2 linked regions of the Rhodopseudomonas palustris genome follow. The protein of the gene in region 1 interacts with the protein of each later gene in a pairwise test. Links are inferred from orthologs where the notes say so. Each region holds a gene or a part of one and is shown on either strand. Other genes may lie near its edges.

The links.
Region 2: the proteins of grpE (region 1) and FLL57_RS08905 interact in binary tests that used the Escherichia coli proteins (3 or more experiments, as listed by UniProt). The link is inferred for Rhodopseudomonas palustris from one-to-one orthologs.

The regions. Positions count from the first base shown.
Region 1 is NZ_CP041387.1:4,609,679-4,623,465, forward strand. What follows is about bases 10,758-13,708. They hold grpE (nucleotide exchange factor GrpE), read left to right. Parts: upstream 10,758-11,896; coding sequence 11,897-12,520; downstream 12,521-13,708. Other genes in these bases: hrcA (heat-inducible transcriptional repressor HrcA), read left to right, coding at 10,758-11,806; FLL57_RS21350 (hypothetical protein), read right to left, coding at 12,627-13,568. In the rest of the region: FLL57_RS21280 (ATP-binding protein), read right to left, coding at 1-471; FLL57_RS21285 (YifB family Mg chelatase-like AAA ATPase), read right to left, coding at 607-2,145; FLL57_RS21290 (hypothetical protein), read right to left, coding at 2,242-2,475; rpaI (4-coumaroyl-homoserine lactone synthase), read right to left, coding at 2,472-3,128; FLL57_RS21300 (LuxR family transcriptional regulator), read right to left, coding at 3,214-3,945; gshB (glutathione synthase), read right to left, coding at 4,183-5,124; FLL57_RS21310 (YraN family protein), read right to left, coding at 5,194-5,586; rsmI (16S rRNA (cytidine(1402)-2'-O)-methyltransferase), read right to left, coding at 5,579-6,529; FLL57_RS21320 (penicillin-binding protein activator), read left to right, coding at 6,751-7,950; radical SAM family heme chaperone HemW, read right to left, coding at 8,019-9,176; rdgB (RdgB/HAM1 family non-canonical purine NTP pyrophosphatase), read right to left, coding at 9,166-9,798; rph (ribonuclease PH), read right to left, coding at 9,850-10,563; more of hrcA, read left to right, coding at 10,718-10,757. UniProt on the Escherichia coli protein: Participates actively in the response to hyperosmotic and heat shock by preventing the aggregation of stress-denatured proteins, in association with DnaK and GrpE. It is the nucleotide exchange factor for DnaK and may function as a thermosensor.
Region 2 is NZ_CP041387.1:1,951,050-1,967,296, forward strand. What follows is about bases 8,177-11,103. They hold FLL57_RS08905 (Nramp family divalent metal transporter), read left to right. Parts: upstream 8,177-8,916; coding sequence 8,917-10,290; downstream 10,291-11,103. Other genes in these bases: FLL57_RS08895 (sodium:proton antiporter), read left to right, coding at 8,177-8,400; FLL57_RS08910 (AraC family transcriptional regulator), read right to left, coding at 10,348-11,103. In the rest of the region: GTPase Era, read left to right, coding at 1-524; FLL57_RS08860 (hypothetical protein), read left to right, coding at 521-922; DNA repair protein RecO, read left to right, coding at 975-1,727; FLL57_RS08870 (glutathione S-transferase family protein), read right to left, coding at 1,742-2,386; FLL57_RS08875 (TetR/AcrR family transcriptional regulator), read left to right, coding at 2,561-3,109; FLL57_RS08880 (SDR family oxidoreductase), read right to left, coding at 3,142-4,017; FLL57_RS08885 (winged helix-turn-helix transcriptional regulator), read left to right, coding at 4,101-4,613; parC (DNA topoisomerase IV subunit A), read left to right, coding at 4,623-6,884; more of FLL57_RS08895, read left to right, coding at 6,973-8,176; more of FLL57_RS08910, read right to left, coding at 11,104-11,172; FLL57_RS08915 (FUSC family protein), read left to right, coding at 11,250-13,370; FLL57_RS08920 (DUF1656 domain-containing protein), read left to right, coding at 13,360-13,575; FLL57_RS08925 (efflux RND transporter periplasmic adaptor subunit), read left to right, coding at 13,572-14,468; FLL57_RS08930 (arginyltransferase), read right to left, coding at 14,560-15,336; FLL57_RS08935 (RDD family protein), read right to left, coding at 15,405-15,935; hemB (porphobilinogen synthase), read right to left, coding at 16,100-16,247. UniProt on the Escherichia coli protein: H(+)-stimulated, divalent metal cation uptake system. Involved in manganese and iron uptake. Can also transport cadmium, cobalt, zinc and to a lesser extent nickel and copper. Involved in response to reactive oxygen.

The sequences.
Region 1 (13,787 bases):
CAGCGAGGTGTCGAGCAACAACCGGCTCATGCCGATGATGCCGTTCAGGGGCGTGCGGATTTCGTGCGACGCCATCGCCAGCAGCCGCGATCGGGCGCGGCTCGCTGGATCGCCGGTTGCCGGATCGTCGTCGCCTGCCGCATTCGAGCCGGACCGGTTGCCGTCCTTGATCGGCCGATCCGGCAATGCGCCATGTGAGCCGGTGAGCATTCGCAGGCGGTTCCGCATCCGGCGCAGCCGCATCGTCTGGATCGCGAGTGCCAGACAGGCCAGCGCGAACAGGAAGCTGGCGCCGATCGCAAACGTGTGCGGATCGTATCCTGAGATCTCCGGCGTGCTGCTGAGCAACAATCCATAGGCGCCGCCGAACCCGGCGGAAAACGCCATGGCGGCCCGGCCCGCCAGCACGATGCGCGGATGCCGGCGCGCCATCAGGCGCAGCCTCGACCTGATCCGCAGCTTCCCTGCCATCGTAGCTCCTGCATTTGCCGCCCTAGGCAACGCCGATCCTGGCGCCTTGGGTGCTGCAATCAGGTTGAAGGCTGTCCGGGTGGGCAGCCGCGCTGCAAAAAGGGTTGATGTTGCGTTAACTCCCGCGATCGATTTTCACGCCGCGCGGCGCAGGTCGTCGGCCAGCGCGCGATACGACAGCGCTTCGGCCAGATGGACTCGCCCGATCCGGTCGCAGCCGTCGAGATCGGCGAGCGTTCGGGCGACCCGCAGCACCCGGTGATAACCGCGCGCCGACAGCCGCATGGTTTCGGCGGCCTCGTGCAGCAGTTTGAGGCCGGCGGAATCCGGCTGCGCGGTGGTTTCCAGAACCGCGGCCGGCGCTTCCGCATTGGTACGGACCTGTGGCAGGCCGATCGAGGCGTAGCGGGCGCGCTGCACCTCGCGCGCTGCAGCGACGCGGGCGGCGACTTCGGCGGAGCCTTCGGTCGGTGGCGGCAGGATCAGGTCGGCGGCGCTCACCGCCGGCACCTCGATCCGCAGATCGATCCGGTCCATCAACGGGCCTGAGATGCGCGACTGATAATCGGACGTACAGCGCTCGATCCTGCCGCGCTTGCAGGCGAACCCAGGCTCGAACGCCTGGCCGCAGCGGCAGGGGTTCATGGCCGCCACCAGCATCACCCGGGCCGGATAGGTGATGCGGTGATTGGCGCGCGATACCGCGACCTCGCCGGTTTCCAGCGGCGCCCGCAGCGAATCCAGCACCCGCGGATCGAACTCGGGCAGCTCGTCGAGAAACAGCACGCCCTGATGCGCCAGCGAGATCTCGCCCGGCCGCGCCTTGATGCCGCCGCCGGTCAACGCCGCCATGCTGGCGGAATGATGCGGCGCGCGGAACGGCCGCCGCGACGTCAGTGCGCCGTCGCGGATTTCGCCCGCGACGGAAGCGATCATCGACACTTCGAGCAGTTCGGCCGGCGACAGCGGCGGCAGGATCGACGGCAGCCGCGACGCCAGCATCGACTTGCCGGCTCCCGGGGCGCCGATCATCAACAAATGATGTCCGCCCGCGGCGGCGATTTCGAGCGCCCGCTTGGCGCTCTCCTGGCCCTTGATGTCGCGCAGGTCGATCCTCGACGGCTCCGCCTCCCGGACCCGCGGCTGCGGCCGGCCGAGCAGTTGCGAGCCTTTGAAGTGATTGGCGATCTGGATCAGGGAGCCGGCCGCGATGATCTCGATATCGGGGCTGGCCCAGGCTGCTTCGGAGCCGCAGGCGGCCGGACAGATCAGGCCGTGCTCGCGTCCGTTGGCGGCGATCGCCGCCGGCAGCACGCCGGCGACCGCTGCGATCGAGCCGTCGAGCCCGAGCTCGCCCAGCACGGTGAAGCCTTCGAGCGCGTCGGCCGGAATGGCGCCGATCGCGGCCATCAGCCCGAGCGCGATCGGTAGATCGTAGTGGCTGCCTTCCTTGGGGAGGTCGGCAGGAGCCAGATTGACGGTAATTCGCCGTGCCGGCAGCGCCAGCCCGGATGCGATCAACGCCGACCGCACCCGCTCGCGCGCTTCCGACACCGCTTTGTCGGCGAGTCCGACCACCGCAAAGGCCGGCAGCCCGGGCGACACCTGGACCTGAACATCGACGCTGCGCGCCTCGATGCCCTCAAAAGCCACGGTGGACACGTGCTGGACCATGACGCCTCTCCCGGTCCGAAACGCTAGCGCGGGCGCAGAACCCGCGCAAGAACATTAAGAGAACAAACCGGCGAGGGATCGCCCGCCGGTCCGGGGTCAGGCGCTGGTCTTGTGCCGGCTTTCCAGCGCGATCTCGGTCAGATCGACCTCGAGCCGCGCCATCATCAGGAGCTGGACGGCCGAAGGGATGCCGAGGTCTTCGGCCTGCTCGATCGCGCGGTTGATCGTCAGCGCCAGCGTGTCGATGCTGACCGCCTGCTGTTTGATCGGCGCATTGGCCGCATTGAGAACCACCGGCCGCGCTGCGCGGGGCTTGGACGAAGCGTTCATCGGATCACCTGAAATTCCGGAAGCGATTGGCGACGCACGGCCTCGAGACCGCGCCATTCCAGCGTTGGGCCGGGCACCGACCGGCGGCTGCAGATTCCGACCCAGGCTTCGTCATCGATGTCGACGATCACCGCGGTGGTCGAGAAGCCGTTGATGTCCTGAGGCAGACCGAGTGGCTTGGCCTTCCAGCCCTGATCCACCAGCCGGGGGAGCCACCAGGTTTCCAGCACGATGGTGAACGCCGACAGCCCGATCGACAGTCCGTATTCCATCGCGGCCGCCTGGATCACCGCCTCGGCGCGCGGTCCGCCATGTTCGCCGCGCTTGCGCGGCACCACGAAGATCCGCGACAGCTCGTAGGCGTCCGACCGGTGAACCGAGCCGGCGAGGGCCAGTTGAGGAAATACGTCGCTGAGCAGCGTGGGCGAGGTGGTCGGCACCATTCGCATGCCGGCGACGATCTCGTCGTTGTCGACGCCGAGCAGATACACCGCATCTTCGGTGTCGAACTGATCGATCTCGCGGCCGTCGGGCCGCGCCAGCTCTTTCCAGCCGCGTTCGACGACGTAGATCTGGTGCCGAATCCGGAAATAATTGTCGAGCAGACCGGCGTAGAGCGCCCGGTTCTCCCGACGGATGACATGAACCTGCATGCTGATTTTCCCTCCTGCAGTGGGGTCTGCGGGAGAGAACTGTGCAGGTGCGAACGGGAACCGAACTACTGTCCGATCGGACAGGTCACAGCCGGATCAATCCAAGCGTCAGCGCCTTGGCCACCGCAGCGGTGCGGTTGGCCGCGTCGAGTTTGCGAGCCGCCTCGATCAGATGAAATTTCACGGTGCGCTCGGCGATGCACAGGATCATCGAGATCTCCCAGGCGGTCTTGCCCTGGGCGGCCCATTGCAGGATCTCGCATTCCCGTGCGGTGAGCTTGTTGCGGCGGCCGGGCTTCGGCCGGCCGAGCGTGCGCAGGCGGCTGTGGGCGTAGATGCTGACGAGCTGCATCGCGCCCCGGGCCGCGGGGCTGAGATCAGGATCCTTGCCGGCCATGCTGATCGCGGCGCTGCCGTCGTCGTAGTGAAGCGGAATGCAATAGCCCTCGACCAGGCCGAATTCGGCCGCGCGGGTCATCACCCGATGCGCGGCCGGATCGCGGTCGCGGTCGTATGGCGCCTCCGACCAGACGAACGGATGCACCGTGCTGGCGACATGGCGCGGCACCGGGTCGACCGCGCTGAAATTCTCGCTGACGTAGAGGTCGAACCAGTCGCGCGGCCAGCCATTGGCCAGCGTCAATTCCGGCAGTCCGGCATTTCGCGACGGCAGTCCGGCTATGATGTAGGCGGTGAAGCCGCAGCTCGCGATCAGCGACTCGAATTGGCTGACCAGCGCCGGCGCATCCAGCCGTTCGACGGCATCGACGAATTCGAGCGCGCGCCGTCCCCAAAGCTGATCCTCGCCGACGATCATGCTGCCGCAACCTCCGATCCGATAACTGCCGGGCGCGAGGCCGGTTCGCCTGCCGTCGACCGAGCGACCACACCATAGCTTACCGCGGCGGTATCCACCACGCGCCGGATGCCTCGGCAGTCGTCGGCTGTTCGGATAGTGGACGCGCCGCTTAGTTGTGCGGCCAGTGCGGCCGACTGGCAAGAGGGACGTTCGGCGCGCCCGGGCCGAACCAGGCCGCGCACCCCCGCCGGTCCGTCAGGCCCTTTTCGCCGCGATGACGTCCCAGATCCTGGCTGCGATGTCCGGGCCGCCGAGCCGGGCGACTGCACGGATTCCGGTCGGCGAGGTGACGTTGATCTCTGTCAGGTAGCCGTCGATTACATCGATACCTACGAACAACAGCCCACGCTCGCGCAGTTTCGGACCAAGTGCCGCACAGATCTGTTGCTCGCGCGGCGACAGGTCGGTGGCCGCCGCGGCGCCGCCGCGGACCATATTGGAGCGAAGATCGTCGGCGGCCGGAACGCGGTTGACGGCGCCGGCGAACTCGCCATCGACCAGAATGATGCGCTTGTCGCCGTGCTTCACCTCCGGGAGGAAGCGCTGGATCACCCAGGGTTCACGGAAGGTGACCGCGAACATGTCGTACAGCGAGCCGAAATTGATGTCCTGCGGCAGCACCCGAAACACCGCAGCGCCCCCGTGGCCGTGCAGCGGCTTCATCACCACCGCACCGTGCTCGGCCCGGAACGCGTTGATCTCGTCCTTGTCGCGGCTGATCAGCGTCGGCGGCATCAGTTCGGTGAAGTCCATCACGAACAGCTTCTCCGGCGCATTCCTGACGCTGGCCGGGTCGTTGACCACCAGCGTGTGCGGGTGGATGCGCTCGAGCAGATGCGTCGAGGTGATGTACGCAAGGTCGAACGGCGGATCCTGACGCAGCAGCACCACGTCGAAGCTGCGCATGTCGACGCGCGCAGGCTCGCCCAGCGTGAAGTGATCGCCCTCCTGATCGCGCACCTTCAGGCTCTGCACCGATGCGATCACCTCGTTGCCGCGCAGCGACAATTTATCGGGCGTGAAGTACGAGATCGAATGGCCGCGGGCCTGTGCTTCGAGCAACAGCGCGAACGTCGAATCGCCACGGATGTTGATCCGCGCGATGGGGTCCATCTGGACGGCGACCTTCAATGTCATGTCGGGTGTTCCGGAGTTGGCAGGGCGGTGACGATGCGGCGGCGCGGCGATCCGGTCAAGCAGCCGGGCTCACGGCGTGGCGTCGAAGGCGCCGGGCAGATGCCGTGGCGCGGTGTCGGGCGAGATCAGAATGGCGTCGAAGCGCAGCTCGCTCATCGCGTGTTCGGGATGGCGGCTCAGCCACGCTTCGGCGGCCGCGACGATGCGGGCCTGCTGCCGCGGTGTCACCGCATAGGCGGCATCGTCGACATTGCGGCGCGCTTTGACCTCGACGAACGCCACCAGCGCGCCGCGCTGGGCGACGAGGTCGATCTCGCCGCAGCGGACCTTGAAGCGACGCGCCAGGATGCGGTAGCCCTGCCGTTCGAGATAATCGGCCGCGCTGGCTTCGGCCGACAACCCGGTCCGGAACGCGGCGAGTCGCGCCAGGACCGACCGGCGCGAGGGCTCGATCTTAGCCATCGTCGGTCTCGCGGCGTCGTGCCAGGGCGAGCGCGCGCGCGTAGATGTCGCGCCGCGGCCGGCCCGAAAGTTCGACGCCCTGCGCCACCGCATCCTTGACGCTGTGCCGAGTCAATGCCTCCTCCAGCCAGCGATCGAGCGCGTCGTCGCTCATCACCTGCGCGGCCGGATCGGGCGGCGCGATCACCACCACGAACTCGCCACGGGTCTCCATCTCGTCGGCTAGCGCTGCGAGTTCGGCCAGCGGCGCGCGGCGCACCTCCTGGTGCAGCTTGGTGAGTTCGCGGCAGATCGCCGCTTCGCGCGCCTCGCCGAGCAGATCGGCGAGGTCGCGCACCGCGTTCTGAATCCGGCTGCCGGCTTCGAACAGCACCAGGGTCGCGTCGATCGCCGCAAGCTCGGCGAGGCGGGCGCGGCGAGCGCCCTGTTTGGGCGGCAGGAAGCCGCCGAAGAAGAACCGATCCGTCGGCAGCCCGGCGAGCGTCAACGCCACCATGACGGCGGAGGGGCCCGGCAAACTGATTACTTGGTGTCCGGCAGCGTACACGTCGCGCACCAGCTTGTAGCCGGGATCGGAAATCAGCGGCGTGCCGGCGTCGGACACCAGTGCGACAGAACCGCCCTGGCCTAGGATTTCGAGGAGCTTCGGCCGCGCCTGCGCGGCATTGTGCTCGTGATACGGTTTCAGCCGCGCCGAGATGCCATATCGTTCGAGCAGGCGATGCGTGATTCGTGTATCTTCGCAGGCGATCAGATCGGCGCCGGCCAGTGTTTCCAGCGCACGCAAGGTGATATCGCCGAGATGGCCGATCGGCGTCGCCACCAGATGCAGACCGGGCGTCGCGCGCGGTGCGACCAGACGCTGCCCGGCGATCAGGAAGGTTCGCGCGTCGGGCTCCGATGGGTCGGACGACGGGACGGAGATCTGTGGTTTGACGCGCATCGGACCGGCTTGATGGTCATCCTGGAGGGCATGAACGAGGCGGGATGATCGAAAACGACGGCACAGTGATTTGTCCGGCGCCGCTAACCAGCATAGACCTATTGGCCCGGTTAATCATTGGCCGACATTGTGATGAAATCTCCGGCGAAAGCCCCCGCGGGCCGATCGTTCGGAAGACGACACGGGATCCGGCGCTGCGCCGGACCGCCGCAAGAGATGGCATGGGAAGCTTGCACGATCCACACACGAAACCGTTGCGAACCACACGCCGCGCCGCACTGGGCCTGATCCTCGGGGCCCCGCTGCTGAGCGCCTGCTCCGGCGTCCAGCAGACCCTGAGCGACCGGTTCGGCCAGTCGCAGCCGGCGACCGGGCCCGCTCAGCAGCCGACTGCGGTCGGCAACGGCCGGGTCAAGGTCGGGCTGGTGCTGCCGCTGTCGGCACCCGGCAATGCCGGTGTCGCCGCCCAGTCGATGAAGAATGCCGCCGAGATGGCGCTGGCTGAATTCCACAATCCCGACGTTCAGTTGCTGATCAAGGACGACGGCGGCAATCCGCTCGGCGCCCAGTCGGCGACCCAGCAGGCCCTCGACGAAGGCGCCGAAATCATTCTCGGGCCGTTGTTCGCGCAATCGGTTCCGGCGGCCGCGCAGGCGGCACGGGCCCGTGGCGTCACGGTGATCGCGTTCTCGACCGATTCCAGCGTTGCCGGCCGCGGCGTCTATCTGCTGAGCTTCCTGCCGGAATCCGACGTCAACCGGATCGTCGGTTACGCCGGCAGCATCGGCAAGCGTTCCTACGCGGCGCTGCTGCCGGACAATGCCTACGGGTCGGTGGTCGAGGCCGCCTTCAAGCAGATCGCCAACCAGAAGGGCGGGAGGATCGTCGCGTTCGAGAAGTACGGCGCCGATCGCAGTGGCCCGGCGCGCTCGATCGCCGCCTCGCTCGGCAATGCCGATGCACTGCTGCTCGCCGACGACGGCGACGCGCTGGCCGGCATCGCTGAGACGCTGACCGCCTCCGGGGCCGATTTGAAGCGCGTGCAGCTTCTCGGCACCGGGCTGTGGGACAATCCGCGGGTGTTCTCGACCCCGGCGCTGCAGGGCGGCCTGTTCGCGGCGCCCGACCCGTCCGGCTTCCGAGCGTTTTCGGGCCGGTATCGCACCCGCTACGGCCAGGATCCGGTCCGCACCGCGACGCTCGCCTATGACGGCGTGGCGCTGGTGGCGGCGCTGTCACGGACCCAGGGTCCGCAGCGGTTCTCGAGCGAAACGCTGACGAACCCGTCCGGCTTCGCCGGCATCGATGGGCTGTTCCGGTTCAGGGCCGACGGTACCAACGAGCGCGGCTTGGCGGTCATGAAGGTCGCTACCGGCGGCGCGCAGGCCGTCGCCGGCTCGCCGAAGAGTTTTGGAGCGTAGCGCGGTCTCATCTCGTTCCGGGTTCGCACCTCGCCGGTGCGCCCCGGGAACCACACCTGGGGTGCGGACTACGCCGCCAGATCGGCCACCACGGCGTCGAGCACCGGGAAGCCCTCTTGCGTCACGCGCAACCGGCCGTCGGCATCGACCGCGATCGCGCCCTCTTCGCGCAGCAGCGCGATCCGCGATGGATCGAGCGGCCGTCCCGACAGCGCCTGATAGCGCCGCGGATCGATGCCCTCGGCGAGCCGCAGCCCCATCAGCAGAAATTCGTCGGCGCGCTCTTCGCTGGTGAGGCGTTCGTCGGCGATCAGCCCGTGGCCGGTGGCTTCCACCCGCATCAGCCAGCTCTCGGGGCGTTTCTCGGTCGCGGTGGCGTAGCGCACCGCGCCGATATCGAGCCGGCCGTGGGCGCCGGGGCCGATCCCGGCATATTCCTGGCCGCGCCAGTAGATCAGATTATGCCGGCACTCTGCGCCCGGGCGGGCGTGGTTGGAAATCTCGTAGGCCGGCAGGCCGAGTTCCGCGCACACTGATTGAGTGACGTCGTACAACGCCCGTGCTTCGGCCTCGTCCGGCGTCGGCAGTTTGCCGGCCTTGTGCAGGGAATAGAACGGCGTGTCGGGCTCGATGGTGAGCTGATACAGCGACAGATGCTCGGCGGCCTCGCCGATCGCATAGCGCAGTTCGGCTTCCCACATCGCCGCGGTCTGGCCGGGGCGTGCGTAGATCAGATCGAACGAGTAGCGGTCGAACGCCGACTTGGCGATCGCCACCGCATTGATGGCTTCTTCGGCCGAATGCAGCCGTCCGAGCGCCTTCAGCGAGGCGTCGTCGAGCGCCTGCACGCCGAGCGAGACCCGGTTGACGCCGGCCGCCCGATAGCCGCGAAAACGCGTCGCCTCGACGCTGGTCGGATTGGCCTCGAGCGAGACTTCTGCATCCGGTTCGACGTGCCAGTGCCGGGCGATGGCGTCGAGGATCGCCGCCACGGTCGAAGGCTGCATCAGGGATGGCGTGCCGCCGCCCAGGAAGATCGAGCTGACCTGGCGCGGACCGATCCGCTCCGCGGTGGTGGCGATCTCGCGCGCGAAGCCGCGGGCGAACCGCTCCTCGTCGATCGCGGCGTGGCGGACATGGCTGTTGAAGTCGCAATACGGGCACTTCGACAGGCAGAACGGCCAGTGCACGTAAACGCCGAAAGCTGGATCGGGGCTAGCCCGCAAGGCAGATCTCCGCCAGTTTGACGAACGCCTTGGCGCGATGCGACAGGCCGAGGCCGAGCGGCGGCAGGCCGTGCTTCTCGACGCTGGTCATCTCGCCGAAGGTTCGGTCGTGCCCGTCGGGCAGGAAAATCGGATCGTAGCCGAACCCGGCTGTCCCACGCGGTGGCCACACTAAAGTACCGCCGGCGTGCGCCTCGACCTCCTCGACGTGCCCATCAGGCCAGGCCACACACAGCGCCGACACGAAATGCGCGGTGCGCCGCTCCGGCGCGGTGGCGCCGCGTTCCTGCAGCAGCCGTTCGATCTGCGCCATGGCAGCGCCGAAATCCTTAGTCTCGCCGGCCCAGCGTGCGGAATATATTCCCGGGGCACCGCCGAGCGCATCGACTGCCAGTCCGGAATCGTCGGCAAACGCCGGCAGTTGCGCGGCCCTGGCGGCGGCTTCGGCCTTGATCCGGGCATTGGCCTGGAAGCTGTCGCCGGTCTCGTCCGGCTCGGCGAGGCCGAGCTCGCCGGCGGAGATCGCTTCGATGCCGTAAGGAGCCAAGAGCTCGCGCATCTCGGCCAGCTTGCCGGGATTATGGGTGGCGATCATGAGCTTACCGGTGATTCGACGATGCATAGCGGTGTCAGCCTAGCTCAGCGCGCGCTGCGAAGAGGTTGCAGGAATGACTCACCCCACCGCCATTTTCTGCAGATCCACCAGCCTGGCGACGCCCTTCTGGGCGAGCGCCATCAGCTTGAGGAACTCGTCCTGCGAGAACGGCGTGCGCTCTGCGGTGCCCTGCACCTCGACCAGGCGGCCGTCGCCGGTCATCACGAAATTGGCGTCGGTCTCGGCCTCGGAGTCCTCGGCATAGTCGAGATCCAGCACCGGGGTGCCGTTGTAGATGCCGCAGGAGATCGCCGCGACATTGTCGCGGAGCACCTGGGTCTTGATCATGTTGCGAGCCTTCATCCAGTTCAGGCAGTCGGCGAGCGCGACCCAGGCGCCGGTGATCGAGGCGGTGCGGGTGCCGCCATCGGCCTGCAGCACGTCGCAATCGACCGTAATCTGGCGCTCTCCGAGCGCCTCAAGATCGACGATGGTGCGCAGCGAGCGGCCGATCAGGCGCTGAATCTCCACGGTGCGGCCATTCTGCTTGCCGGCCGAAGCCTCGCGCCGGGTGCGTTCCAGCGTGGCACGCGGCAGCATGCCGTATTCGGCCGTCACCCAGCCGCGGCCCTGGCCCTTCAGCCACGGCGGCAGCCGTTCTTCCAGGGTGGCGGTCACCAGCACATGGGTGTCGCCGAACTTCACCAGGCAGGAGCCCTCGGCGTATTTGACCACGCCGCGTTCCAGCGACACGGCGCGCAATTCGTCGGGCGCACGGCGGCTCGGCCGCATGGGGACCTCCATCTATTGCGGGGGGAAAAATCAACGTTGCGGTGCTTTTAGGGGGCCGCAGCCGCAGCGGCAAGGGTTGCGGCCGGCAACCCGGCGCTGACCGCTTGTAACTCGACGGAAGCGACGACAGATTAAGCGGATCACGGAGGAGAATTTGGTTCAGCACGACCCGATCGGCCTGATCGCGCCCAATGCCGGCCTTGCCCAGCTCAACGAGCGCTCGCGGGAGATATTTCGTCAGATCGTCGAAAGCTATCTCGCGACCGGTGAGCCGGTCGGCTCCCGCAACATTTCCCGTCTGATTTCCGTCCCGCTGTCGCCGGCTTCGGTGCGCAACGTGATGGCCGATCTCGAACAGCTCGGCCTGATCTACGCCCCGCATACCTCGGCCGGCCGGTTGCCGACCGAACTCGGTCTGCGATTCTTCGTCGACGCCCTGATGCAGGTCGGCGACCTGACCGAGCCGGAGCGGCAGTCGATCCAGGCGCAGCTTTCGTCAGTGGGGCGGGCCCACACGGTCGAAGCCGCGCTCGGCGAGGCGTTGACACGGCTGTCCGGCCTGACGCGGGCCGCCGCGGTGGTGCTGACCGCAAAGGCCAATGTCCGGCTCAAGCACATCGAATTCGTTCGGCTGGAGCCGGAGCGGGCGCTGGTGATTCTGGTGGCCGAAGACGGTCAGGTCGAAAATCGTGTGCTGACGCTGCCGCCGGGTGTGCCGTCGTCGGCGCTGGTGGAGGCCGCCAATTATCTTAACGCGAGGATCCGGGGCCGGACGTTGGCGGAGGCGCGGCTCGAGCTCGAATCGCTGATGGTCCAGAACAAGGCTGAACTGGATCAGCTCACCCAGAAGGTCATCGCGGCCGGCGTCGCGAGCTGGTCGGGCGGCGACGGCGACGACCGGCAATTGATCGTGCGCGGCCACGCCAATCTGCTCGAAGACCTGCATGCGCTCGACGATCTGGAGCGGGTGCGGCTATTGTTCGACGATCTCGAGACCAAGCGCGGGGTGATCGATCTGCTCGGCCGCGCCGAAAGCGCCGACGGCGTCCGGATCTTCATCGGCTCGGAGAACAAGCTGTTCTCGCTGTCGGGCTCGTCCACCATCATCGCGCCTTACAGCGACGGGGCCGGCCACATCGTCGGCGTGCTCGGCGTGATCGGGCCGACCCGGCTGAACTATGCGCGGGTGATCCCGATGGTCGATTACACCGCGCGGATCGTCAGCCGGATGCTGGGCGGCTGATTTTCCGAAACTTGATTTTCGCGCCGCAAACCACGATATCCCGGCCAGCTCTCCCGTAACGATCCAGAGATTTTTCAAGAAGGTAGCGTGATGACCGAGACTGATGGACAGAAGGACAACAACCAGGACACGGCGCAGGCCGCCGCCGATCCGGTCGTTTCCAAGCCGTACATCATGCCGGACGACCCGGAAGAAGGATCGAACGAGGCCCTGGTGCGCGAGGCTGCGGATGCGCGCGACAAGATGCTACGCACGCTGGCCGAGATGGAGAACCTGCGCAGGCGGACCCAGAAGGAGGTCGCAGACGCCCGTACCTACGGGGTAACGTCGTTCGCGCGCGACGTGCTCGATATCGCCGACAATCTGCAGCGCGCGCTCGATGCGGTGCCGGCCGACGCCCGCGCCAACGCCGAGCCCGGCCTCAAGGCCCTGATCGAGGGTGTCGAGCTGACCGAGCGCTCGCTGCTCAACGCGCTGGAAAAAAACGGCGTCAAGAAGTTCGACCCTAAGGGCCAGAAGTTCGATCCGAATTTCCAGCAGGCGATGTACGAAGTGCCGGATCCGTCGGTGCCGGCCGGCACCGTTGTGCAGGTGGTACAGGCCGGCTTCACGATCGGCGAACGGGTGCTGCGCCCGGCGCTGGTCGGAGTGGCCAAGGGCGGCGCCAAGGCTGCGCCAAGCGACGGCGGCACCGAGGCCGGCAACGCCGGCTGATTCGATTCGCGGCTTCGGCCCGTGCCGGAGCCGCACCGCTCGCCAGGCTCAACAAATGGTCTGAGAGAACAAACGGCGCGCGGTTGCGTACGTCGTTCGGTGCCGATCAGCGCGGCTGCAGTCCGTCGCGCACTTTGCGGAAGCGCGGAAAGGCCTCCGCCCACTGCTCCTTCGGTGACGAACCGATCACCCGCATCGCCACATTGGCGCTGCCGAAGCGCAGCCATTGCACCACGGTCACCGGCGTATTGTCCTTGCCGCTGACGCCGGTGATCCGGGTCTCGAATCCCTGGGCGCCGTCGATCCGCATCGGCTCCGACATGGTGATCTTGCCGTCGCGTAGTCCGGGAATCGCTTCGGCGGCCTGCTGGGCGAAGCGGGCGCGGTCGTCGGTCTTTTCAGGCACCGAGCCGATCAACCCCAGCACCATGAACGGTCCGGTCTCGACCGCCTCCTCGTTGCCGTCGGTCAGCAGCAGCGCGACGCCGGGCGCCAGCGTCCGCACCGTCTTGAAATCTCCGAGCTCGCGGACCTTGAACGGCATCTGGGCGATCTGCTCGTCGGCCGGCACCTGCTGGCGGACCGAGACCGATGCCAGCATCTTCTTGACCGCCTCGTCCGAATACGTCTCGGATTTGACAGCGGCGACCTGCACCGCGACGTACCCGGAAAACAGCTTGCTGCCCGGCACGATCATCGAGTAGCGACGGACCTTGTCGGGGCCGATCACGGCGTCCTCGGCGGTGAAATAGCCGCTGCCGGCGGGAGTCTCGATCTTCTCCGGCTTGACGTTGCCGAGCGAGCCCTCGGGCGCCGCTTTGAACGCGGCATCGACCTTTTCGAAGGCCGGGCCCGGCAGCTCCGAGACCAGCACCTTGACGCCGTGGTCGTCGGATTCAAAGCCCAGGAAGGCATTGGATTGGGTCAGCCCTGGCATCGGCACGATGCCGACCCGGATGCCGCGTGGGTAGACCGTGTCGGCAGCCACCGCATGGGTCGCGGCGACCGACAGCAGGGCAATCGCAAACAGGCGCGCTATCTGTCTCATGGCGAGTGTCCTGAGGCCGCATTGAGGCCGTTGTTTGGTGGGGCATCGACCGCCGGGGCGCGGCAAATCGGTCGGTCGGCAACCTCGATGATGCGCTGCCGGCGCCGACCCCGCAAGCTGCACTGCAGCGCGCTAACGCGGTGTTTCGTAACGATTCGTAAAGCCCATGATTTCGTGATCGAAACGCCGCAACGGTCCTTGCGGACCCGACCCCCCCTC
Region 2 (16,247 bases), 2.7 Mb from region 1 along the record:
TGATCGCTCGCGAGAAATTGCTGGCGCTGGCACAGGCCGCCAATCAGCGGCTGGCATTCGACCAGACCTTCATGGTGTCGGCGCTGACCGGAGATGGTGTCGACGATCTGCGCAAGGCACTCGCCGCGCAGGTGCCCGAAGGGCCGTTCCACTATCCCGAAGACCAGATGTCGGATGCGCCGCTGCGTCATCTGGCGGCCGAGATCACCCGTGAGAAGATCTTCCGGCAACTGCATCAGGAATTACCGTATCAGTCGACGGTCGAGACCGACACCTGGACCGAGCGCAAGGACGGCTCGGTGAAGATCGAGCAGACGATCTTCGTCGAGCGCGAGAGCCAGCGCAAAATCGTGCTTGGCAAGGGCGGCGCCACCATCAAGGCGATCGGTGCCGAGGCGCGCAAGGAGATCGGCGCGATCCTGGAGCAGCCGGTGCACTTGTTCCTGTTCGTCAAGGTTCGTGAGGACTGGGGTAACGACCCGGACCGCTACCGCGAAATGGGCCTGGAGTTTCCCAAGGAATGACCAACGGTACGACCTCAGGCCTGCCGCGGAACGTCTACTGGTTCGAGGTGCTGCTGCTGACATCGTTGATGCTCGACTGCATCTCGGTGGCGTTCCAGGATCGCAGCCTGCTCGAGTCGAGCCTGTCGGCCGGAATGGTCGCGGCTGCCAACACCATCGCGGCCGGCCTGATCTTGCTGCTGGCCTATCTGGTCTGGCTCGCCGCCCACGGCCGCAAGAACTGGGCGCGGGCGGTGCTGACCGCTTCACTTGTGTTCTCGGTGGTGTCGCTGGCGCAGATCGTCGGCGACAGCGGCCTCGAGGCGGGACTGTGGATCGATATCGTATCTTGCGGCCTGACTGCGGCCGGCGTGTATCTGTCCTTCACCGGCGACGCCCGCGGCTGGTTCAACGGCTGACCCGATGGCCCGGGCGGCTGCGCGCCGGCGCTGAATCCTGTACGATCCGCTGATGGATTGGAGCGACGAGGGCATCATTCTCGGAGTGCGCCGGCACGGTGAGGCCGGCGCCATCGTCGAACTGCTGACCCGCAGCCACGGCCGCCATCTCGGCATGGTCCGCGGCGCCGCGTCGGCGCGGATGCGGCCGCTGCTGCAGCCCGGCAACAGTGTCCTGGCGTCGTGGCGGGCGCGGCTCGACGAACATCTCGGCTACTATCAGCTCGAAGCCACCAAGATGCGCGCCGCGACGCTACTGGCATCCTCCCATGCAGTGTACGGCGTCACTCATCTGGCGTCGCTGGCGCGGCTGCTGCCGGAGCGCGATCCGCACGAGGAGATCTATCACCGGCTGATCCTCACTCTGGATGATTTCGACGATCTCGGTATCGCCGCCGCCCACCTGATCCGGTTCGAGCTTGCCATTCTGGCCGAGCTTGGATTCGGGCTCGACCTGTCCGCCTGCGCCGCGACCGGCGCCACCACCGAACTGATCTACGTGTCGCCGAAATCCGGCAGCGCGGTGTCGCGCATCGCGGGCGAGCCGTGGCGCGACCGGCTGCTGCGACTGCCGCCGTTCCTGCGCGACGACGAGGCGGCGAGCGAGAGCGGCTGGTCCGGTCAGGATCTGTTCGACGGCTTCGCGCTGACCGGCCGGTTCCTGCTGCGCAACGTGCTGGAGCCGCGCGGGCAGGGCCATTCCGACGCCCGTGCGGGGTTCATCAATGCGGTGACGCGGGCGCTGGCGCAGGTCGCGATCCCGTGAGCACGCGGCGCCGCTCAGACGTGGCGCCGCAGCCGCTGGCCGGGCAGCAGGTCGTAGGGCGAGCGCCAGCCCGGCAGCGCCGCGATCCGGCCGAGCCAGGCCTGCACCTCCGGGTGGCGGGCAGGAAGGTCGAAGCCGGTCTCGTCGTCCGGGAACGACAGATAGGCCATCATCGAGATGTCGGCGATCGTCGGGCTGTCGCCGACCGCGAAAGCGTGGTCGCGCAGATGCGTGCCGAGGATCGTCAGGTAGTCATCGATCCGCTTGCGGAAATACGCCAGCACGTCGCTGTTGGCCGACGGCATGAAGGTGCGGGCGAACCGATAGGTCGCGCAATAGCTGCTGAGCTTGTGGTTGTCCCAGAACAGCCAGCGCAGCACCTCGAATTTTTCGTCCGCAGTGCCGCCGCCGAACCGGCCGTAACGATCGGCGAGCTGCAGCAGGATCGGCGCCGTCTGCGTCAGCCTCGCGCCATCCTCTTCGAGCACCGGGATCTCGCCCATCGCATTGACGCGGGCACGCCATTCCGGCGTCCGGGTGATGCCGCTGCCGAAATCGGTCCAGACCGGCTCGAAGCTCTGGCCGCACAGTGTCAGCATCAGGGCCAGCTTGTAGCTGTTTCCGGATTCGGGAAAATAGTGCAGGCGATAGGTCGGCATTCGGTCTCCTGGAAACTGCGTGTCGTGGCGTCGAATGGATGGTGTGTCGTCCACGATAGAACGCATGTAATGTAAAATAGAACATTTGTTCTGTTGGATGATTGTTGAGAAGCGGGCGGCTGTCAACCGATGGATATGATGGGGCCGAACACCAGCGAGCGCGAACGCGAAGTGATGGAGGCGACGCTGCGCCTGATTGGGCGCAGCGGGCTCAAAGCCGTCACCCATCGCGCTGTGGCGGCCGAGGTCGGGATGTCGCTGGGTGCGATCACCCATCGTTTCGGTACGCGCGATCTACTGGTCGACGCCGCGCTGAATTTCGCCTTGATGCGCGAGGTCGCGCGGCTGCGCGCGCTGGCGCTGAAGCTGCAAAGCGATGCGCTCGATCTCGAGTCCTGGATCGACGCTCTGGTCGGCTGGTACGCTAAAGAACTCGATGCCGAGGCGGAAATTCACATCGCCTGTTATGAGGCGTTCCTGGCCGCGGCGCGGGACGACCGCTACCGTCCGATCGTCGCCGAGTGGCAGCAGACCTGGCAGCGCAGCGCTGAGCTGGCGCTCGCCGCGGCGGGATCGCGCACGCCGCGGCTTCACGCCGAAATTTTCGTCTCCGTGCTGGTCGGAACTGTGCTCGGGCAGCTTGCAACTCCGCGCCGGAAGTTCAAGCCTGAGATGCGAGCCGCCTTGTCCGAACTGGTTCGAGGTTTGACCGGCAAGCGCTGAAGCAAGTCGGGCGATCGCCCCCGCGCGCTTGGTCAGCGCAGCACGCTCAGCGCGGCGGCGATCGTCGCGGCGAGCGGCGTGGTCGGGCGTCCGATCAGGCTGCTCAGCGTGCGGCTGTCGTCGAACAACGCGCCCTTGGCTGCGCCGGCGTCGGAGTCGGCCAGCAGCGCGGCGAACGGTTCGGGCAGGCCGGCAGCGACGAGGGCCGCCTGGTACTCGGCCTGCGGCAGGTTGCGATAGGCGACCGCTTTGCCGGATTGCCGGGACAGCTCGGCGGCGAATTCTGCGAGCGTATAGGCGGTGTCGCCGGCTAGCTCATAGATCCGGCCAGCCTGCGGCTGCCCGGCAGTCAGCACGCTGACGGCGGCCTCGGCGTAATCGGCGCGCGTCGCCGAGGCGATCCGGCCGTCGCCGGCGCTGCCGAGCAGGGCGCCGTGCGCCAGCGCTGCCGGGATCGAGGCGGCATAGTTCTCGCTGTACCAGCCGTTGCGCAGCACGACATGCGGCACGCCGAGCTCCAGCAGCGCCGCCTCGGTCTGCCGGTGCTCCTCGGCGAGGCCGAGCGGCGAGCGGTCGGCGTGGAGCAGGCTGGTATAGGCGAGCAGCGACACCCCGGCGGCGCGGGCGGCTTCGATCGCGTTGCGGTGCTGCGCGCTGCGCTGGCCCACCTCGCTGGAGGAGATCAACAGCGCCCGGTCGACGTCGGCGAACGCCGCCGTCAGCGTCTCGGGGCGGCTGTAATCGCCCCGGTGGACGTGCAGGCCGCGCGTGGCGAACTCGGCCGCAGCCTTGTCGGTGCGGACCAGGACGCCGATCTGGGCGGGCGGCACCGACTTCAGCAGGCCGTCAACGACGAGGCGGCCGAGCTGGCCGCTGGCACCGGTGATGAGAAAACGCGAGGCGGGCATCGGAGAAACTCCTGGGTGGTCGTGATTTGAGAGTAGGTCTATAATGGAGACCATCCGCCTGGCCCGTAAGGAGGCAGTTTTCCGTGCCAAGGTCACCTGGAGAGAACCTGCCCGTCGCGACGCATCGCGCGACGCTGACCGACCGCTACGCCGCCTGGCGCGAGCAAGGGTTCGATGCCGCGCGCTGCCCGGTGCGCAACGTGCTCGACCATCTGGGCAGCAAATGGAGCACTCTATTGTTGATCGCGCTGGCCGAAAAGCCGATGCGATTCAACGCGCTGCTACGGGATGTTCCAGATATTTCGAGGCGGATGCTGACCCAGACGCTGCGCGATCTCGAGCGCGACGGGCTGGTCTCCCGTCAGGTGTTTCCGACCAAGCCGCCCAGCGTCGAATACCGGCTGTCGGCGACCGGCGAGTCGGTGCTCGGTCCGCTCACCGCTCTGGTCGGTTGGGCCGAACAGCACTTTCCCGAGATCGAACGCGCCCGGGCCAGGTTCGATGCGGTCGCCGGCGCGGGTGCCGCCGCGATTCCCGGTGAAACCGCAAGGCCGGAAAGCCCGCAGGCGCTTGCTCCGTCCCCGGTCAGGGGATAACCCCACGCCATGGGAAAACGATTGATTCCGCCTGAGCCGGCCGAGATTCACGAGGTCCAGCTTCGCGAGGCGCTGGAAGAGCGCTATCTCGCCTACGCGCTGTCGACCATCATGCACCGGGCGCTGCCGGACGCCCGAGACGGGCTGAAGCCGGTGCATCGCCGCATTCTGTACGGGATGCGGTTGCTGCGGCTCGACCCCGGTACGCCGTTCAAGAAGTCCGCCAAGATTGTCGGCGACGTGATGGGTTCGTTCCATCCGCACGGCGACCAGTCGATCTACGACGCCTTGGTGCGGCTCGCGCAGGACTTCTCGTCGCGCTATCCGCTGGTCGACGGCCAGGGCAATTTCGGCAACATCGACGGCGATAACCCGGCGGCCTACCGCTACACCGAAGCGCGGATGACCGATGTCGCGCGCCTGCTGCTCGACGGCATCGACGAGGACGGCGTCGCGTTTCGGCCGAACTACGACGGTCAGGCCAAGGAGCCGGTGGTGCTGCCGGGCGGCTTCCCGAACCTGCTCGCCAACGGTGCCCAGGGCATCGCCGTCGGCATGGCCACCGCGATCCCGCCGCACAACGCCGCGGAACTGTGCGACGCCGCGTTGCATCTGATCGAGAAACCCGACGCCAAGTCGAGGGCGCTGCTGCGCTTCGTCAAGGGACCGGACTTCCCGACCGGCGGCATCATCATCGACTCTAAGGAAAGCATCGCCGAAGCCTACACCACCGGCCGCGGAGCGTTCCGCACCCGCGCCAAGTGGGAGCAGGAAGAGGGCGCGCGCGGCACCTGGAGCGTGGTGGTCACGCAGATCCCGTGGCTGGTGCAGAAGTCGCGGCTGATCGAGAAGATCGCCGAGCTGCTCAACGAGAAGAAGCTGCCGCTGGTCGGCGACATCCGCGACGAGTCGGCCGAGGACGTCCGCATCGTCATCGAGCCGAAGTCGCGCAGCGTCGATCCGGCGCTGATGATGGAATCGCTGTTCCGGCTGACCGAGCTGGAGAGCCGGATTCCACTGAATCTCAATGTGCTGGTGGGCGGCCGGATTCCGAAGGTGCTCGGCCTCGCCGAAGCCTTGCGTGAGTGGCTTGATCATCTGCGCGACGTGCTGCTGCGCCGCTCCAACCATCGCAAGACGCAGATCGAGCACCGGCTCGAAGTGCTCGGCGGCTATCTGATCGCGTACCTGAACATCGACGAGGTGATCAGGATCATCCGCACCGAGGACGAACCCAAGCCGGTGTTGATGAAGACCTTCAACCTGACCGAGATCCAGGCCGAAGCCATCCTCAACATGCGGCTGCGCTCCTTGCGCAAGCTCGAGGAAATGGAGATCCGCACCGAGGACAAGAACCTCCGCGCGGAGCTGAAGGGCATCAACGCGGTCCTGAAGTCCGAGACCGAACAGTGGGCCAAGGTCGGCGAGCAGGTCCGCAAAGTCCGCGAGATGTTCGGGCCGAAGACGCCGCTCGGCAAGCGCCGCACCCAATTTGCCGACGCGCCGGAGCACGATCTCGCGGCGATCGAGGAAGCCTTCGTCGAGCGCGAGCCGGTCACCGTGGTGATCTCAGACAAGGGCTGGGTGCGCACGCTGAAGGGCCATGTCGAGGATCTGTCGGGGCTGAACTTCAAGCAGGACGACAAACTCGGCCAGTCGTTCTTCGCCGAGACCACCTCGAAGCTGCTGCTGCTCGCCACCAACGGCCGGTTCTACGCGCTCGACGTCGCCAAACTGCCCGGGGGCCGCGGTCACGGCGAGCCGATCCGGATGTTCATCGACATGGAGCAGGATGCGGCGATCGTCACCGTGTTCGTCCACACCGGCGGCCGCAAATTCCTGATCGCCAGCCATGACGGGCAGGGCTTCGTCGTGAACGAGGACGAGTGCGTCGGCTCGACCCGCAAGGGCAAGCAGATCCTCAACGTCGATATTCCCAACGAAGCGCGGGCGCTCACCGTGGTCAGCGAGGGCGACGACAGCGTCGCGGTGATCGGCGACAACCGCAAGATGGTGATCTTCCCGCTGGATCAGGTGCCCGAGATGACCCGCGGCCGCGGCGTGCGGCTGCAGAAATACAAGGACGGCGGGCTGTCCGACGTCGCCACCTTCTCGTCGAAGCAGGGCCTCGGTTGGCGCGATTCTGCCGGCCGCGAGTTCAGTGCGACCATGAAGGAGCTTGCCGAATGGCGCGGCAATCGCGCCGATGCCGGCCGGCTGCCGCCGAAGGGCTTCCCGAAGTCCAACAAATTCGGACGTGGCATCGGGTGATGTCGCGTCGAACTGCCCCGCGCGCCAGTCGCACGCGGGGCCGCATTCTGATCTTCGCCTCGCTCCCGATTTGCACTCACTGATCGCGATGTTCGAACGCCGCCCCGGCCGATGTGGTCTCCTGCTGCCGCTGTTGCTGTTGCTGTCGCCTTGCCCGGCGCAGGCGGCGGAGCTCGACGGTGCCGCGCTCGGCGGGGTATGGGGTGTCCCGTTTGCCGGCATCCTGCTGTCGATCGCACTCGGCCCGCTGCTGGCCCCGAAAATCTGGCACGCGCATTACGGCAAGATCGCTGCTGGATGGGCCATGCTCGCGCTGGCGCCGATCGCGATCGTATACGGCTGGCAGAGCGCGCTGGCGTCGCTGGTGCACGCGCTCCTTGCCGAGTATCTCAGCTTCATCGTGCTGTTGTTCGCGCTGTTCACGGTGTCTGGCGGCATTCTGGTCACCGGGACGATCCGGGCGACGCCGCTGCTCAACACTGGCCTGCTGGCGGTCGGCACCGCATGCGCCAGCCTGATCGGCACCACCGGCGCGGCGATGATCCTGGTTCGGCCGCTGATCCGCGCCAATGCCGGGCGGCGGCACAACGTCCACGTCATGGTGTTCTTCATCATCCTGGTCGCTAATATCGGTGGCGCGCTGTCGCCGCTCGGCGATCCGCCGCTGTTCGTCGGCTTCCTGCGCGGAATCGATTTCTTCTGGCCGGTGCAGCATCTTTGGCAGCAGACGCTGATTGTCGCCGGCATCCTGCTGACGATCTTCTATCTGCTCGACCTGTGGTACGCCCGGCACGATCCGCCAGCCGAAACCGCCGAACAGCCGGTTGGTTTTCGCGGCAGCATCAATTTCGTTCTGATCGCCGGCATCATAGGCACGATTCTGGCCTGCTCGCAGTGGCGGTCGGGGATCGCGTTCAACGTCTACGGCACGCGGGTCGCACTCGAGAACCTGGTCCGTGACGGCGGCCTGATCGTGCTGGCGCTGCTGTCGCTGTGGTGGACCGCGGACGAACATCGCTCCGCCAACGGCTTCACCTGGGAGCCGATCCGCGAAGTCGCCAAGCTGTTTGCCGGGATCTTCGTCGCGATCATCCCGGTCCTTGCGATGCTGCAGGCCGGCAAGGCCGGCCTGTTTGCGCCGGTGCTCGACGCGGTGTCGGGAAGCGACGGCACGCCGCGCGAGGTGCCGTATTTCTGGTTCACCGGTCTGTTGTCGGCGGTGCTCGACAACGCACCGACCTATCTGGTGTTCTTCGAACTGGCGGGCGGTCAGCCGGCCGAGTTGATGGGGCCGCTCGCCGGAACGCTGGCGGCGATCTCGATGGGGGCGGTTTTCATGGGCGCGCTGACCTATGTCGGCAATGCACCGAATTTCATGGTGTATGCCATCGCCACCGAACGCGGGATCAGAATGCCGGGGTTCTTTGGCTATGCGTTGCGGGTTGGCGCCGTACTGATCCCGCTGTTCCTGTTGCTGACGGTGCTGCCGATCGTTCCGAAGCTGCAGCTCCATTGAAACTGCGGCGGCAGGGCCTGACGCGTTGTCTTCGCGCAAGCCTGCCGCCCGATCGGCGCGAAACCGCGTCAGTTGCCGGGCGGCGCAACGGCGGCGGGAGCGGGCGGCAACCCCGGTGTGTGCCTGGGCTTCAGGGTGCCGATGTAGAACGACACGCCGCCGACCAGCACCACGCATACGAAATACATGGCGTAGGCTTGCGGCGGGGTCGTGGCCCAACGCAGAAACCCGCCGAATGACATTCGCTCTGGTACTTGGCTCGACATGGCGGCCTTGTGCTCCATTTCCGGTCGAATCGGAAGCCGGAAAATGTGATGCCAATCGCCGCCGGCCAAGCCCCCGGCCGAAGCTCGATCAATGACCAGTGGCGTCTTTTGTGGCAGATATGAAGAAGGCTCTGCGACTCGCGTCGTGAAGGCGGTTTTGGAAGCAGATTCGACCGATATCAGTGCTTGGTCAGCTACATGCAACTGTGAATGATTTGCGAGAACGCGTGGCGGCCTGCATTGTGATGCGATGGATGCAAAAACGTCGCAGATGACATCAGAACCCGCGCCGGCACCGAAACGAACCAAAGGGTGGCGTCTTTCGCCGGGCGAGCCATCGCTCGCCGGAATGTTCGGGACGATCCCGACTCGGGCCAAAGGCCCGTTCTGGCGCAAGCTGATTGCATTCCTCGGCCCCGGCTACCTGGTCGCAGTCGGCTACATGGACCCCGGCAACTGGGCGACTTCGCTCGCCGGCGGTTCCAAATACGGCTACGCGCTGCTGACCGTGGCGCTGGTCTCCAACATCATGGCGGTGTTGCTGCAGTCATTGTGCACGCGGCTCGGCGTCGGTGCGGGCAGGGATCTCGCGCAGGCCTGTCGCGACGCCTATCCGCGCTGGGTGTCGTGGCCGCTGTGGCTGTCGGCGGAGATCGCCATCACCGCGACCGACCTCGCCGAGGTGATCGGAACTGCGATCGGACTCAATCTGCTGTTCGGTATCCCGCTCGAACTCGGCGTGCTGATCACCGCTGCCGACGTGTTCCTGGTGCTGGCGCTGCAGGCGTTCGGCTTCCGCTGGATCGAAGCCTTCGTGGTGGCGCTGCTCGGCGTGATCGCGGCCTGCTTCGCGATCCAGATCGCGATGGCCGATCCGGATTGGGGAGCGGTAATCCGCGGCTTCGCGCCAACCACGCGGGTGCTGACCGAGCCCGGTATGCTGTATCTGGCGCTCGGCATCCTCGGCGCTACGGTGATGCCGCACAACCTCTATCTGCACTCCGGCCTGGTACAGACCCGCGGTTTCGGCCACAGCCCGGCCGAGAAGCACGAGGCGATCAAGCTCGCCACGATCGACTCGACGATCGCGCTGACCTTCGCGCTGACCATCAACGCCTCGATCCTGATCCTGGCAGCGGCGACCTTTCACCACGCCGGCCAGACCGATGTCGCCGAACTCGACCAAGCCCATGCCTTCCTGGCGCCGCTGCTCGGCTCGACGCTGGCGCCGACGCTGTTCGGCATCGCGCTGCTCGCCTGCGGCCTGAATTCGACCGTCACCGCCACGCTGGCCGGCCAGATCGTGATGGAAGGCTTCATCCAATTCCGGATCAAGCCGTGGCTGCGCCGGATGGTGACGCGGCTGATCGCGATTGTGCCGGCGGTAGTGGTCACCATCATCGCCGGCGAAAAGGGCACCGGGCAGCTCCTGATCCTCAGTCAGGTGGTACTCAGCCTGCAACTGCCGTTCGCGGTGGTGCCGCTGGTGATGTTCACCGCCAGCCGAGCCAAGATGGGCGAGTTCGTCGCGCCGCGCTGGCTGTCGATTGCCGCCGCACTGATCGCCGCGATCATCATCGCGCTGAATATCAAGCTGGTGTTCGACTACGCGACCGGCGGGTAGTCCGCAGACGAAATCCCAGAGCCGCGGCTGTGCTGGCCGAGTAGAACCGGCGTTTGGTCAAACACGGTTCTGCTCATTCGATCCCGCTTTCGTGGGGGCGTGACGTTGCGCGAAGTATTGAGCGGGAGTGCTTCCAAGCGCCTTCTTGAACATGGTGATGAAGGCGTTGACCGACTCGTAGCCAAGTCCGGCCGCAACGTTCTGCACCGCTTCGCCGCTCGCGAGTTCCCGAAGGGCGACGACGAGGTGGAGCTGCTGTCGCCAGCGTCCGAACGTCAGTCCTGTCTCGCGGATCAGCAGCCGCGCCAGCGACCTTTCACTCATCGCGATCTGCTTCGCCCAATCGCTCAAGGTCCTGCGGTCGGATGGCTCCGCTGTCAGAGCGTCGGCGATGGCCCGGATCTTCGGATGGCTGGAAATCGGCAGGTTGAACCGCTCGCGCGGCATCTCCGCGAGTTCGTCCAGCAGAACGCGCGCCATTCGGGCTGCGTGGCTGTCTGTGTGATAGTCCGCACGCTCCTCTGCCAGACGCTCGACCATTTCCCGGATCAACGGAGAGATCGACAGCGTGCAACTGGATTCGGGCAGTTTCGCCGCTTCCGGTTCCACGAACAGATAGTTGAGCCGCGCATTTGCGGTCGCGCGCGCGCTGTGAGGCACTCCGCCAGGAATCCACACCCCGCAATTCGGAGGCACGATCCAGATCTCGTCGCCGGCCGTGCAAGTGACGGCGCCGTGCAGGGCCAAGATTAACTGCCCCTTGCGATGGACATGCAAAGGCACTTCCGCCGCATGGTCGGAGAAATCGAGCTTGTGGCAGACCGCAGGCAGATGCGTCAGGTCGGGATCGAAAACGGAAACGGCAGATTGCGGCGCGGGCATCAGGATGGCCGTTTTCAGGGATTTTATGTCGTAATACCGAATTTATTCGCTTCTGCAAATCGGACACAACTGGCGGCATGAAGATAATGCCGACGGTATCTCCTCGCTTGATCGAGCCCTGCACAGCAATACTGCAGGTGGCAGCGGACTTCGCTCGCACGGCGGCCATCAAGGAGGATGCGGATGCGGTCCTCTTTTCGGCCAAGAGTTTCGCCGCGGCGATGCTGGCCTATTACATTTCGCTGCAACTCGATTTGCCCAAGCCGTTCTGGGCGATCGTTACTGTCTACATCGTCTCTCAGACATCCGCGGGAGCGTCGTTCAGTCGTGGCGTGTATCGCTTCGTCGGCACCTTGGTGGGTGCGATTGCGACGATCGCTATCGTTCCGAATTTCGTCAACGACCCGATCGTATGCTGCGTCATCCTCGCGGGCTGGATCGGTCGGTGTCTGTTTCTCTCGCTGCTGGATCGGACGCCGCGAGCCTACGCTTTCGTACTGGCTGGCTACACGACAAGCCTGATCGGCTTTCCGAGCGTGCTTGATCCTGGTGCAGTGTTCGAAACGGCATCGCTGCGCGTCCAGGAAATCTCCATCGGAATTATCTGCGCGGTTCTGATCCACCGTTACGTCCTGCCGAAGCCGATGAGTGGCCAGTTCACCGGCAAGCTGTCGGCGACGCTTCTGGACGCCCGCGGGATTGCGGGCCTCGCGCTGACGGGAACGGCGAAAGCGAACCGCAACGATCGCCATCAACTTGCTGCCGATCTCCTGATGCTCCGGGGGCTTGCGACGCATCTGCCGTATGATCCCGGATCGGTGACGCCGCGGCGCGAGACGTTGCAACTCATTCACGCCAGGCTCGCTCGGCTTCTTCCACTCACGACTGAAATCGAAGACCGGGTCCGTTTTCTCCGCATTGGGCACGGCGATACGGCTGATGGGCTGACCGCATTGATCGATGATGTCGGGGCCTGGATCGCTGCCGCTGGGACGGGCGATGGGGAGAGGGCGGCTCGGCTGATCGCGCGCGCGCGGTCGCTCCAGGCTCATCTGGGCACAGATGCAGCGACGCCCGCCGACCGGGTGGGCGCCAACCTTGCAGGTCATCTGGCTGAAATGATCGGCCTGATTCACGACTGCGACCAGCTCGATCAGAACATGATCACCGGCTCGAACTCACCACAGGCGGAGTGGCTTTACGGGCCGGCGCCTGCAAAGGGGTACGTCTATCACCGTGATCCATGGATGGCGGCTCGTGCAGCGCTCGGTGCCGTCGTCGCTATCCTCAGCGGCTGTGCCTTCTGGATATGGTCGGCCTGGCCGGAGGGCGGCACCGCAGTCTCAATTCTCGGCGTATGCTGCACCTTGTTCGGCAATTTCGACGCGCCTGTGCCATTCGTCGTCAAATACATCGTGGGCTCGATCTGGGGAGTTCTGATAAGCCTCGTCTACAGCTTCGCCATCTTGCCCCAAGTCACGAACTTCGCAGTTCTGGTCGCGGTCCTTGCGCCAGCATTTCTGTTTGCTGGCTCGCTCCAGGCGCGAGCGCCGACGACGTTCATGGCGCTGGGAATCACTCTCACAATTCCGATCCTGTCGGGCCTCGGCAGCAACTACACCGGTGACTTCGCCACTTTTCTCGACACCGTGATCGCACTGTTCGCAGCAGTTGGTTTCGGGGCGGTCAGCATGTCCATCTTCCAGACTGTACCGCTGGACGTCGCGATCAACCGGCTGCTTCTCCACAGTCGGCAGGATGTCGGTCGCCGCGCTCTGGGCGGCGCGCCGAACGAAGCGCGCTGGACAAGCCTGATGATCGACCGAACGGCGCTGCTGCTGCCGAGGCTGCGAGCGGCCGGCAGAGCCCCTGCAAACGTCCTTGACGATACGCTGTGCCTTCTTCGCATCGGTCACGTCGCCGGCCGGCTTCGCAAGCTGGTCCCGCAGGTCCAGGGCGAGGCCGGCGTCGCAATCGGCGGTCTTCTGTCCGCGATTGCCACGTGTTTCAGCGTGAGGCGACCGACGACGCCTGCCGAACTTGCAGACCTCGATCAGCGCATCGCGACGTTGATGGCAATGATGGCGGCCAGTTCACTCAAGAGTCGCCTGCGGATAATCGATCTGCTGATCGACCTCCGTTTTGCGCTCGGTTTCGGTGGAATGGTGCAGGAGGACGATCCGGCTCATGATCGTTGATTTGAATATGGGGGGTGTCTTCATTCCCGGCCTGGTGGTCCTCGCGCTCGTCGCGCTGTTCGCCACCGTGGCAATCATGCGTTTCTGCAACGCCACCGGGATCTCCCGGCTGTTCGAGTATCGGCCACTCGTCGAAATCGCCACCTTCCTCATGATCTACGGTCTTCTCATGCTGTATCTTCCCTTGATCGGATCAATCTCGTGAAATCGTTTCTGTCCGTGCTCAGCCGCTATGCCCTGACCGTCGGCTTAGTCGCTCTTTCGGGTGTTGTCGGCCTGCAGGCCTGGGGCCACTACCAGCGAACACCCTGGACGCGCGACGGTCGAGTGAGCGTGAATGTCGTCCAGATCGCGCCTGAGGTTTCAGGTGCGATCCGCTCGGTGGCAGTGGTCGACAATCAGTACGTCAAACGCGGTGATGTACTTTACGAGATCGACCCCGAACGGCTTCGTTTGGCACTGGCGCTGGCCGAGGCTGACGTCGAAGCGAAGCGCCAGGATATGATCGTTCGTCAAGCCACGGCGCAGCGGAAACGGCAGCTCAAGGATGTTGTCTCACAGGAAGCCGTCCAGCAATCGGGCGGCGCTGCGGCAATAGCCAGCGCCGCCTATCAGGCCGCGGTGGCGACATTCGATTTGGCCAAGCTCGATCTTGCTCGTTCCGTCGTTCGTTCACCTGTCGATGGGTATGTGACGAATCTGAAGCTTCGGCCCGGCGACTACGCGACCGCTGGGGCGACGAATGTCGCGATCCTCGATGCCGCCAGTTTCTGGATCACCGGCTATTTCGAAGAGACGAAAATTCAGCAGATCCGTGTCGGGGCCCCGGCGCGGGTCAAGCTGATGGGCTTTGACCAGCCAGTGGCGGGCCATGTCGAAAGTATCGGTCGCGGCATCGAGAACAGCAGTGAAGCGCCGGGGCGCTTCGGCCTGCCCAATGTCGCGGCGACGTTTTCCTGGGTGCGTCTCGCCCAGCGCATCCCGGTGCGTATCCATATCGATCAAGTACCGTCCGGCATAGAACTGGCGGCTGGGATGACGGCCACCATCGAGATCGCTCCCGCTGATGTCGAGCCGAACACGGGGCAGCGACCATGAACTGCACGCGCACGCTTTCGTTGTCCCATTGTCTCGCCGTGGTGTAGCGGGACGACCGGCGAGACTGGACGCCTGTGTCGGAAGGGCCGAGCTAATCCTGCGGCTCGGGTTGCATCTCGCCGGAAGCGTCGATGCGCAGCCAGCCGCTCGGCGCCAGCCGCTGCTGGGGCAGGTAGCGGCCTTTGTAGTCCATCTTCCTGGAGCCTTCGATCCAGTAGCCGAGATAGACGTAGGGCAGGCCGAGCCGCCGCGCGCGGGCGATATGATCGAGGATCATGAAGGTGCCGAGCGATCGGTTCTGCTCGGTCGGCTCGTAGAACGAATACACCATCGACAGCCCGTCTCCGAGCACATCGGTCAGCGCTGCGGCGATCAGGTCGCCGCCGCGGCCGGTGACGCCGGTGTCGGGGGTGCGCTTGCGGTACTCGATCATCCGGGTCTGGACGTGGCTGTCCTCGACCATCATCGCATAGTCGAGCACCGTCATGTCGGCCATTCCGCCGTGGCGATGGCGCTGGTCGAGATAGGCGCGGAACACCGAATATTGCTCGGAGGTCGGCACCGGGTTGCGCTGCTCGCCGACAATGTCGGCGTTGCGGGCCAGCAGCTTGCGCTGGTTGCGCGATGGCTTGAACTCGTTGGCGATCACCCGGACCGACACGCAGGCGCGGCAATGATCGCAGGCCGGGCGGTAGGCGATCGACTGGCTGCGCCGGAAGCCACCATGGGTCAGCAGGTCGTTGAGCTCGCCGGCCTTGTTGCCCACCAGATGGGTGAACACCTTGCGCTCGTGCCGGCCCGGCAGATACGGGCACGGCGAGGGGGCGGTCAGATAGAATTGCGGGGTATCGCGCGAGTGCTGGGTCACGTCGGGTCGTCGGCCTCCAACGCGCCCAGCATCGCCTTGCGTCCGCCGCCGGTCAATCGCTTTCGCCCTTAGTAGGAGCGCGCCGGCTGCGAGGCGGGTACGGTGCTGTTGATAATCACGGTCCCGAGCAGGATATCGTGCAACAGCCGGCGCCGGCTGTTGAACAGCCCGATCAGTAGGATCAGAGGGGTCAGCATCGACAGCGACAGCCAGAACAGGAAGGCGTGTGCCGCGCCGAGCACGAAGTAGCCGGGTTCGCCGGTCCAGGTGGTCAGTTCCAGCCCCATTGTCCGCATCCCGATCGTCGCCGAATGCGGGCCGCCGAGCGAGGCGCCGTAATACACCAGCGCCCAGATCACCGACAGCGGCGACACCAGCCAGAACAGGGTCCAGCCGATCCCGAGCGTGACCAGGCCGAACATCGCGATGAACACCGTCACCACGATGACCGGCACGGCGAGCACCACCAGGTCGATCAGGAAGGCGAACACCCGCTTGGTCAGCACGCCCTGAAACAGTTCCGGATTGAGCCAGGGGTCGAACGCCGCGGGCCGCACCTCGCCGCCGCGCCAGCCGCCACTCCCACCATAGTCAGCCATCAGCCTGCTCCGCGTTGGGCCGCCCGGACAGGAGCGGTCGCCCGGTTCGACATGGCGACGGCAACGACGCGTTGCAAGGCTGCCGCGACATTACAAACCATCCATCGATCCGCCGGAGGCCGGCGAATCGGCGAGGGAAGCTGCGCGGCGGAGGGGGCCGGGACTCAGCCCAACTGCCTCAACTTCTCGGCGGCCGCCGGGGCGAAGTAGGTGAGCACGCCGTTGGCGCCGGCGCGCTTGAAGGCGAGCAGGCTCTCCATCATCGCCCGGTCGCCGTCCAGCCAGCCGTTGTTGGCGGCCGCGGCGATCATC